Regions from separate parts of the Bradyrhizobium sp. GW821-FHT13H06 genome, predicted to be linked through region 1. Evidence: predicted binding sites of a transcription regulator. Region 1 holds the regulator's gene; the other holds the start of a gene.

Region 1 (4,762 bases):
GGTGGCCGCGCTGATCGTGCTGGCCGTCGCGCCCGAGGCGCTGGTTCATCCGAGTTTTCAAATGTCGTTTGCGGCAACGCTCGGGCTGGTGGCGCTGGTGCAGATCGGCATGCCGAACCTGCTAGCATCGCCCGATCATTCCGCAACGGCGCGGATCGCACTGTGGGGCGGCCGCGAGATCGCGATGCTGTTCCTGGCCTCGTTGATCGCCGGGCTTGCGACCACGCCCTATGCCGCCTTCCACTTCCACCGCGTGACGCCATACGGCGTGCTCGCCAATCTCGGCGCGATGCCGGTGGTCTCGGCGCTGGTGATGCCGGCGGGGCTGCTGGGATTGCTCGCAGCGCCTTTCGGGCTCGACGGCGCGTTCTGGTGGCTGATGGGGATCGGCATCGAGTGGATGGTCGCGGTCTCGCGCTGGGTGGCGGCTCTGCCCGGTGCAGTCGGCCGCATTCCCGCGTTCGGGATCGCGCCGCTGATCGCGGCGAGCCTCGGGATCATCGTGATGGGGCTGTTGCGCACGCCCCTGCGCTGGTCCGGTGCCCTGGTGCTGCTTGCCGCGATCCTCTGGGCGATGTCGGTGCGGCAGCCCGATATCCTGATTGCCGGGGATGGCGCGAGCGTCGCCGTGCGGGGCCGGGACGGGCGGCTGCATGTGATCCGCGCCGGCAAGGATGGCTTCCTGCTGAGGGAGTGGTTGGCTGCCGATGCCGATCCGCGCGATGCCGGCAGCGCCTCGCTGGCCGACGGTGTGTCGTGTGACGAGTCCGGCTGCGTGACGCCGCTCGCGGACGGACGGCTTGTCGCGTTGGCGTTGCGCATCGACGCTCTGGCTGATGATTGCAGCCGCGCCGCGCTGGTGGTGACGGCGCGGCCCACGCCGCCCGATTGCGCGGCGATGGTGGTCGACAGGCCGCGGCTCGCCAGTCAGGGCGCGCTGGCTCTGACGCAGAGCGGTGACGGCTTCTCGGTTCGGGCGGTGAGGGCGAGAGGCACGAGCCGCCCCTGGCTGCCGGCCGGCGCCGGCGAGGGGGATTTCGACGGCAGCCTTGCGCCGAAGACGGCCGTGCCCCGCAACCGGGACGCAACGCCATCGGAGACGGACTTGCAGGCGGACGATTGAGGAGCGATGCGGGAGAGGTCGGTCGGGATCTCGCAGCAGGACGCAAACCATACCATCTCGCCGGCCTCGGCCGGCGATGGCATTTCATTCCTGGCCCACGACCATCGGCCGGGGGCGACGACGTCAGCCGATCGGCAGGCGCGTGATCGTGGACCGCGTGTCGGCGACGATCTGCGGCTTGTGCTCGCGTTCGCCAACCGGCTGGGTCACCGGCAGTTGCAGCACGGTCGCGCGCTGGCCTTCGACGAGCTGTGTCACCAGCACGTATTTGCCGTCGGGGAATTCGATCGCGTCATGATGGCGATCGGGAATGTGCGGGTCGATCTTGCCGAACTTGCCGACGCGGGAGTTCACGGTGCGCGTCCAGATCCAGCGATTGTCGTAACGGACGTTGTCCGCGAAGGCGAGCTCCGTTCCCGGCAGCAAGCAGACCGCGACGGAGAGATCGGCTTCGGAGGCGAAGCCGCGCGTCGAGGTGCCGCGGAAGGTCGTCGTGACGATCGTCTCGCCGACTTCGGCGGGGCGCGTCGCGACAGCATGCAGGCTGTAGTCACACATCGGGTGCTCCTCATGCGAAGATAGCAACCCGCACCTCTTTTTGAGGCGCAGGCCTCTATCAGGGTGGAAGCACGCAACGCTCTGCTTCGTTGTAGGCAAATCTGCGGCTGGACGCCGCAAGCCGCGATCACATTATCTTTCCCGGATTCGATAGGAACAAAGCCGACGCCTGTGTATTCGGAAGGCGCGTGTCGGCGCCTCGCGGCGCCGACCAGCCAGAGCATTGCCAGCTCGCTTGCCGAATGGCGGTGCGATTGTATGGCAACGGCTTACGTCGCTGATGCTGCGATCGGCGCCGCAACATCGTCCATGGAAAGTCTGGCGCATCACGTGTCCTCGAACTCTCAGGCCCGCGAAGCGATGCTGCGTCGTGCGGCGTGTCGAGGATGGCGCCGAAAGAGGGGGCCGGACAATCTGAGCAGAACCGGAAAAACCATCCAGCCGGAGCGGACAGTGATCCGCTCCAATAGATATCGAACGACCGCTCAGTACTTGCGGTAAAGCCCGATCAGCTTGCCCTGAATCTTCACGCGGTTCGGCGGAAGAATGCGGACTTCATAGGCGGCATTGGCGGGCTCGAGCGCGATAGAGGCCCCGCGGCGGCGGAAGCGCTTGAGCGTGGCTTCCTCGTCGTCGATCAGCGCCACCACGATGTCGCCGGTATCGGCGCTCTCGTTGCGCTGGATCAGCGCCATGTCGCCGTCGAGGATGCCGGCCTCGACCATCGAATCGCCGCGCACTTCGAGCGCGTAGTGCTCGCCCGAGCCGAGCATGTCAGGCGGCACGCTGATGGTGTGGCTGCGGGTCTGCAGCGCCTCGATCGGCGTGCCGGCCGCGATGCGGCCCATCACGGGCACCGCGACGGGACGCTCGCCCTCGTCCACAGGCGGGCTGGAGGTCGTGCGGACCTTGCCGAGATTGCCCTCGATGACGCTCGGCGTGAAGCCGCGGCGACTGCCGGCGGCGGCCTGCAACTCGGGCAGCTTGATCACCTCGATGGCGCGGGCGCGGTTGGGCAGGCGGCGGATGAAGCCGCGCTCCTCAAGCGCAGTGATCAGGCGATGGATGCCTGACTTCGAGCGCAGGTCGAGCGCATCCTTCATCTCGTCGAAGGACGGCGGCACGCCGCTTTCCTTCAGACGTTCGCTGATGAATCGCAGAAGCTCGTATTGTTTGCGCGTCAACATCTCGACCAAAGTCCCCCGGTTGATGTCGTTCAATTCCGAGACGAGGAAGTCAGCGATAAGCTGCTACACGTTCGAAACAAATCATGAACGGACACTATATGTTCGATATGTGTTCCGCAACTGCTTAATTTACGGTGAACAGAGCGAAGCTCGCGCCATGCGTGTGGCCGTGCAGCTCACACCGGCAGGCGCAGCACCTCGCAAGGCGTGCCGGCCTCGGCCCTCGGCGCGAACGGTGCGCGCACGAGAAGTACCTGCGCCGCAGCGAGATTCGCAAGCAGAGAGGAGTCCTGATGGCTGACGGGAAGGGCGACGAGCGTGCCGTCGTCACGCTGTTCCAGGCGCGCACGCAGATAATCCTCGCGTTGGTCATTGGCACCGAGATCGCGGCCCAGCACGGCGCGCTCGCGGCGATGATGAATCATTGAACGGCCCGACAGGGCGCGAATCAACGGCACCATGAACAGGAAGGCGCACACGTAGGACGACACGGGATTGCCGGGCAGGCCGATCACGCGCATTGCGCCGAGCCGTCCGTGCATCATCGGCTTGCCGGGCCGAATCGCGATCTTCCAGAACGCCATCGAGATGCCTTCGTCCTTGAGCGCCTGCTGGACCAGATCGTGGTCGCCGACCGAGGCACCGCCGGTCGTGATCAGGATGTCGGCGCCGCTCTCCCGGGCGCGACGGATGCCGGCGGAAGTGGCCTCCAGCGTATCGGCGGCAATGCCGAGGTCGATGGTCTCGGCGCCCGCGCTGCGGGCGAGCGCGTGCAGGGCATAGCCATTGGAATAGACGATCTGGCCGTGACCGGGCGTGGTGCCGGGCATCACCAGCTCGTCGCCGGTGGCGAGAATCGCGACCCTCGGACGGCGGCAGACGGCGAGATGCGGGTGATTCATTCCGGCGGCCAGCGCGAGATCGCGCTCCGTGAGACGGCTTCCCTTGCGGAGCAGCACGTCTCCCTCGCGGAAGTCGACGCCGGCGGAACGGATGTGCCGCCCGGAAATCGCGGCTTCCTTGATCGTGACGAGCTTGCCTTCCGCGACAGTGTCTTCCTGGATCACGACCGCATCGGCCCCGTCGGGAACGACGCCGCCGGTGAAGATCCGCACGGCTTCGCCGGGGCCAACCCTTCCCGCGAACGGACGACCCGCCGCGACCTCGCCGACCACCGTCAGCCTGGAATCGACCGTTGCCGCGTCAGCCGCGCGCACGGCATAGCCATCCATCGCCGACATGGCCTGCGGTGGCTGCGTGCGCCGCGCCGCGACGTCGCGCGCAAGCACGCGATGATAGGCCTCATCGAGGGAAACCATCTCTTCAGGTAGCGGCTCTGCATCCGCCAGCACCGCGGCAAGCGCGTCAGAAACGGGCATGAGGGCCACGGGCGGAAACTCCTGCAAATCGTTGGCGAGAGTTCTAGCCGAGTGCAGGCGCGAGGCAAAGCAGCACGCAGGATGATTTATCCGGCGCGATTTCCGTCGCGGCGGCGGCAGTTCAAGTCCGTCGCGGCATGATCCTGAAGGCGAGACAGACCGGCACGAGGATGGCCATGGCGAGGACGAGAATGACGAGCGCCACGGCCGACATCGGTCAACGTCCTGCCGGATCGCTCGGACCGACGTCCGGTGCGACGTCGGGAGCTCTGGGATTCGGATCCTTGTCAGGCAGCGGATCGGCCAGGGACTTCAGGTCGGCCGCCTTGCTGATCAGCTTGGCGGAAAGGTCAGAATCCGAGGTGGTTCTGGCGAATTCAAGCAGGAGAGAGGCTTGCTTGGTGAGATAGGTTTTGCCCAGCACGTCGATCAATCCGATGTAGAAGTCCCAACGGACTCATGAGTCCGAAGGGTGGTACTCCGTTCCCGGAACTCCGTACAAAAATGCACAAAGC
Region 2 (4,762 bases), on a different contig from region 1:
ATCTGCCTGCTGCGCCCGCTCTCCCGTTGTTTGCCGAGATTTAATCGGATGGACGGGACGCCGTAAGGTGGCAGCGACCATGTTGAGGGCAAGGCGACATCAGCTCAACATGGATATTTCGACATGAACGATCGCGTCAATTCCGACACCACCACGTCCCGCAAGATCTTGAGGCCGCGCCGGCTCGTGCTGCTCGGCACCGTGGCCGCGCTGGGCGTGGCCGCCCTGTCAATGGCGCCAGGCTCTGCGCCGTTCGGTACGAACTCCTTCATTACGCCGGCTCAGGCTGCGGAAGCCGCCGCGACGCCGCCGGGCTTCGGCGATCTGGTCAGCAAGGTCAAACCCGCGGTGATCTCGGTGCGGGTGAAGATCGACCAGAACAACGACAAGACCGCGATGCTGCAGCAGAACCGGATGGATTCGGACGAGAATACGCCGTTCGACCAGTTCTCGCGACAGTTCGGCTTCCGCTCCCCGGGCGGCATGAACGGCATGCCGCGCCAGCGCCATCAGATGATCACGGGCGAAGGCTCCGGCTTCTTCATTTCCGCCGACGGTTATGCCGTGACCAACAACCACGTCGTCGACCACGCCGAGTCCGTCCAGGTGACGATGGATGACGGCACGACCTACACTGCGAAAGTCGTCGGCACCGATCCGAAGACCGATCTCGCGCTGATCAAGGTCGATGGCAAGAAGGACTTTCCGTTCGTCAAATTCTCCGACCAGAAGCCGCGCATCGGCGACTGGGTGGTCGCGGTCGGCAATCCCTTCGGTCTTGGCGGCACTGTGACGGCCGGCATCGTCTCGGCCAGCGGCCGGGATATCGGCAATGGTCCCTATGACGATTTCATCCAGATCGATGCGCCCATCAACAAGGGCAATTCCGGCGGCCCGGCCTTCGACATGAACGGCAACGTGATCGGCGTGAACACTGCGATCTTCTCGCCCTCGGGCGGCTCGGTCGGCATCGGCTTCGACATTCCGGCCTCGACCGCCAAGCTCGTCGTCGCGCAATTGAAGGACAAGGGTGTGGTCACCCGAGGCTGGCTCGGCGTGCAGGTGCAGCCCGTGACATCGGATATTGCCGACAGCCTCGGCCTCAAGGAGGCGCGCGGGGCGATCGTCGACAATCCGCAGGATGGCAGCCCGGCGGCGAAGGCCGGCATCGAGGCGGGGGACGTCATCACCGCCGTCAACGGCACCACGATCAAGGACTCCCGCGACCTCGCCCGCACCATCGCCACCTTGGCGCCGGGCACGTCCGTGAAGCTCGACGTCTTCCGCAAGGGCGACAGCAAAACGGTGACCCTGGCGCTCGGCGAGCTGCCGAACGAGCGGCAAGCCAAAGGAAATGGCAATGCCGACGAGGGCAGAGGGCAGCCGAATGCCGGCACGCCGCGCCTCGGCCTCAGCTTGGCGCCGGCAGGTGACGTCCAGGGTGCGGGCCAGAAGGGCGTCGTCGTCACCGAGGTCGATCCGCAAGGGCCGGCGGCACAGCGCGGCATTCAGACCGGCGACGTCATCCTCAATGTCGGCGGCAAGGCCGTTGCCAATGTCGGCGACGTCCGTTCGGAACTGGCGCAGGCCAAATCGTCGGGCAAGCGCAGCGTGCTGTTGCAGGTCAGAAGCGCGGAGGCGACGAGATTCGTCGCAGTTCCGCTCGCGTAGAGACGCGCGCATCGAGCGACGCAGATCAAAAAAGGCGGCCCTCGGGCCGCCTTTCCCGTTCAGCCTCGAAATTCCCGTTGGGTTGTTGATAACATTCTCGTTAACCACAGGAATGGTGACGCAGTTCGTCCGAAAAAGCCGTGTTCGCTCATCACAGTTCCAGCACCGCTGCGGCAAGGGAGTCGCAAAGGTGGGTTGCAGTCGTGGAACTTCGAGCCTGCCGCTGCTTTGTGGAACTTGCCGGCGGTTCGCATTTGATCGGTGCCGACATGGTTCGATTGAAGCTCTCGCGGAGGAGTACACTGCTCGTAGCGTCATTTGTGCTCTGGGGCGGAAACGCGCTCGGGCGTGACGACGGCCGCTACGCGAACTCCCCCCTGAAACCATGGTTCGACAGTCTGCGCAGCCAGCTCGGCCCGTGCTGCTCGGATGCGGATGGATTTGCCGTCGCCGATCCCGACTGGGAGTCGCACAACGGGCGTTACCGCGTGCGTCTGGATGGGCAGTGGATAGATGTGCCGGACGAAGCCGTCATCACCGAGCCAAACCGGGCCGGCCGCACCATGGTGTGGCCGGTGAAGACGGCGTTCGGGATTTCGATCCGCTGCTTCATGCCGGGCAGCATGATCTGAGAGAGGTCAGCGTCAGCGTTTGCTGGATTTGCGCTTCGACGACTTCTTTGACGACTTGCTTGACTTAGACGATTTTCTCGACGTCTTCTTGGCACTCTTCCGCTTCGATGCCTTCTTCGGGACCTTCTTGCCCTTCTTGCGCGCCTTCGACAGTCCGATCGCGATTGCCTGCTTGCGGCTCTTCACGCGGCCGCCGCGTCCCCCGCGCCCGCTCTTCGCGGTACCCTTTTTGTAGCGCCGCATCTCGCTTTCGACATCGCTGCCGGAGCTGCGTGAGTAGCGACGTTTCTTTGCCTTGCGTGCCATCCATGCTCTCCCTTGGCGAGGAGAACCGTTCGGCTCCGCCATGGTTCCGGCAGCGCGTACACAACGTGCAGGTGCGCGGCGCAGCTAGAAGGAGTTCGCCAGTTCGATCTCCGCCTCCAGCGCCTGGATGCGCCGTGCAGCCTCACCGAAGGACAGGTCCCGTGCAAATTGGGCGGGTTGATAGGCCTCATCGCTCAGCCGCTTCAGCCTGAGACCCTGCGCCCGCGTCATCTGCTCGCCGAGAAAAACCCTGGCGTCGTATTTACCTTGAACCTGCATCTGCGTTCTCCGTTCTGAAATCGTGACTTGACTATATGTTCTTATTTTGTTCTAACAAGCCATGGACAACAGAATTAATGAAATTCGACGTAAAATCAGAGTCTTGAGGCTCGAAATGGCCGACGTCGAGGCGTCGGTGCGCGATCTCGTCGAGCGCGGCTGCGACTGCACGGAAAGGGCCCTGGCGCAGATGGATCTGCGCCGGAGAATCAACCTCCTGATCGGCGAATGGAAGGCAGCTGGCGGCAGCGACGTTCTGCCTGACGTCCGCGACCGGGTGCGCCTTCGTCCCGCGAAGACGGGCAATCCCGTGCGCGCGAGCGGGCCCCGCTGATCAGGGAGCGCGGCGGAGGAGGAGCTGGACGCGCACCGGATTTGAAACTGCGCCCGAGTCCCAAGAGAAAGGGCCCCGCAACGGGCGGGGCCCTCGATGGATTTCCAGGGAGTGGCCTATTTGGTGTTGGTCATGCCGCCTTTGTTCGTCATGGTACCGCCCTGATCGGAGCCGGGGCCGGAGCCGCCTTGGCCGGAAGGATCAGCGCCCTTGGAAGACTTGGTGTTGGCGCCGGTGGTCTGCGACGATGACATCGAGGATCCATGCTTGGCCTTGTGTGACTTGGCCTGCACGGCGAACGGCGCGGCGGCAAGGCCGGTTGCCAACATTACGGCGAGAGCGAGCTTGGTCGTCTTCATGCGGGAAACTCCCTGAGTTAATTTGACGCAGGCAGCCAACCGCTCTTCGCCGCAGGAGTTCCCGACAAAGCATCTCCCGCGGGTCACGCGCGCTTCAAGATTGCTTGTCCTCCTCAATGATGAACACGACGCCGGTGAGCGTCGCACCGATCGCGAACGTCGTCACCAAGGTGAGAGTGAAGACCAGAATGGCCTGGCTTCCGCCGTTATTGAGCAGGTTGGCCACGGCTGGATTGGACAGGACGAGCATGAGGCTGAAGGTGAGGCCGAGGGCCGCGCCCATCATTGCATGCGTCATCAGCTTGATAAGTCCGCTGGCAGAGATCAGCTCAGACGACTTCTTCGTGCGCATGGGAGTGCATCCCGAATTGGCATGCAAACACCCGCGTGCTTGTCCGGTTCCATTCGGTTGAAATAATTGTCATCGCCCGCTTCATCCGACGTTCATGCCGGGCTTGCGAGGATGAGTGCCATCAAAACGGGAACATGGATATGGGTAAGGTCGTCTTTCTTTACCGCTCGCTGGCCTATCGCAACGCGGCTGCGGACATCCTGCGCAAGGCCCGCAGGCTCCCGCGCGGAGCAGAGCGAAGCGCGGCGCGCCGCTACGCCAGGGCCCTGCGCGATCTCGCCCGGACGGAAGCCTGGCTGGAAGGGCGGGTTCCGCGCGAACCGCGGATGGCCCAGCGCATGACGAGCGCAGTGTCCGGTTAACCGGATGCGCGCTGCAATTCTGCGGAGCCGCCGGTGTCGAACTTGCCGGGTCCGGCGGTGGCCGTCCTGCGCGTCAGCGGCACCTCCAGGCGGCACAACAGACCTTCGGCGCGCCAATCGAACTGCGCCTGTCCGCCAAGCTGGGACTCGACGCTCGCAAGCAGGCTTCGCGTTCCGAAGCCGCGAGATTTCGGTGCCATGACCAGCGGACCGCCGGATTCCTCCCAGCTCAGCGTGAGCAGCTCGTCCTCGACCTGCCAATCGATTGCAAGCCGCCCCGATCGAGTCGAGAGTGCGCCATACTTGGCCGAGTTGGTGAAGAGCTCGTGGAGCGCGAGCGCCAGCGTCTGGGCCGTCGCCGGCAGCAACTGAACTTCGGGACCGGCCAATCTGATCTGGTCGCCGAGCGAATAGGGCGCAAGCTCCTCGTCGATCAGCCTCGAGAGCTCGGCGCCCTCCCAGCTCGA

Evidence for each region. Region 1 encodes LexA, which represses DNA repair genes until DNA is damaged. Its sites were predicted from a motif close to TGTTCNNNNTGTGTTCNG; they were not measured.
Region 2: AC1RQP_RS22585 (DUF3072 domain-containing protein) is a predicted target of LexA. The motif match lies at 2,925-2,942, and genes of this name have one in related genera.

Annotation. Positions count from the first base shown of each region.
Region 1 is NZ_JBXAPN010000001.1:199,897-204,658, forward strand. It holds partial or broken gene AC1RQP_RS00995 (ComEC/Rec2 family competence protein) at 1-1,123, shown strand, start outside; gene AC1RQP_RS01000 (hypothetical protein) at 1,247-1,681, opposite strand; gene lexA (transcriptional repressor LexA) at 2,167-2,868, opposite strand; gene AC1RQP_RS01010 (molybdopterin molybdotransferase MoeA) at 3,045-4,256, opposite strand; gene AC1RQP_RS01015 (hypothetical protein) at 4,465-4,671, opposite strand.
Region 2 is NZ_JBXAPN010000005.1:220,188-224,949, reverse strand. It holds gene AC1RQP_RS22600 (Do family serine endopeptidase) at 124-1,671, shown strand; gene AC1RQP_RS22595 (hypothetical protein) at 1,941-2,303, shown strand; gene AC1RQP_RS22590 (DUF6496 domain-containing protein) at 2,316-2,609, opposite strand; gene AC1RQP_RS22585 (DUF3072 domain-containing protein) at 2,694-2,888, opposite strand; gene AC1RQP_RS22580 (hypothetical protein) at 3,004-3,222, shown strand; gene AC1RQP_RS22575 (hypothetical protein) at 3,339-3,581, opposite strand; gene AC1RQP_RS22570 (hypothetical protein) at 3,676-3,933, opposite strand; gene AC1RQP_RS22565 (hypothetical protein) at 4,074-4,295, shown strand; gene AC1RQP_RS22560 (HWE histidine kinase domain-containing protein) at 4,292-4,762, opposite strand, start outside.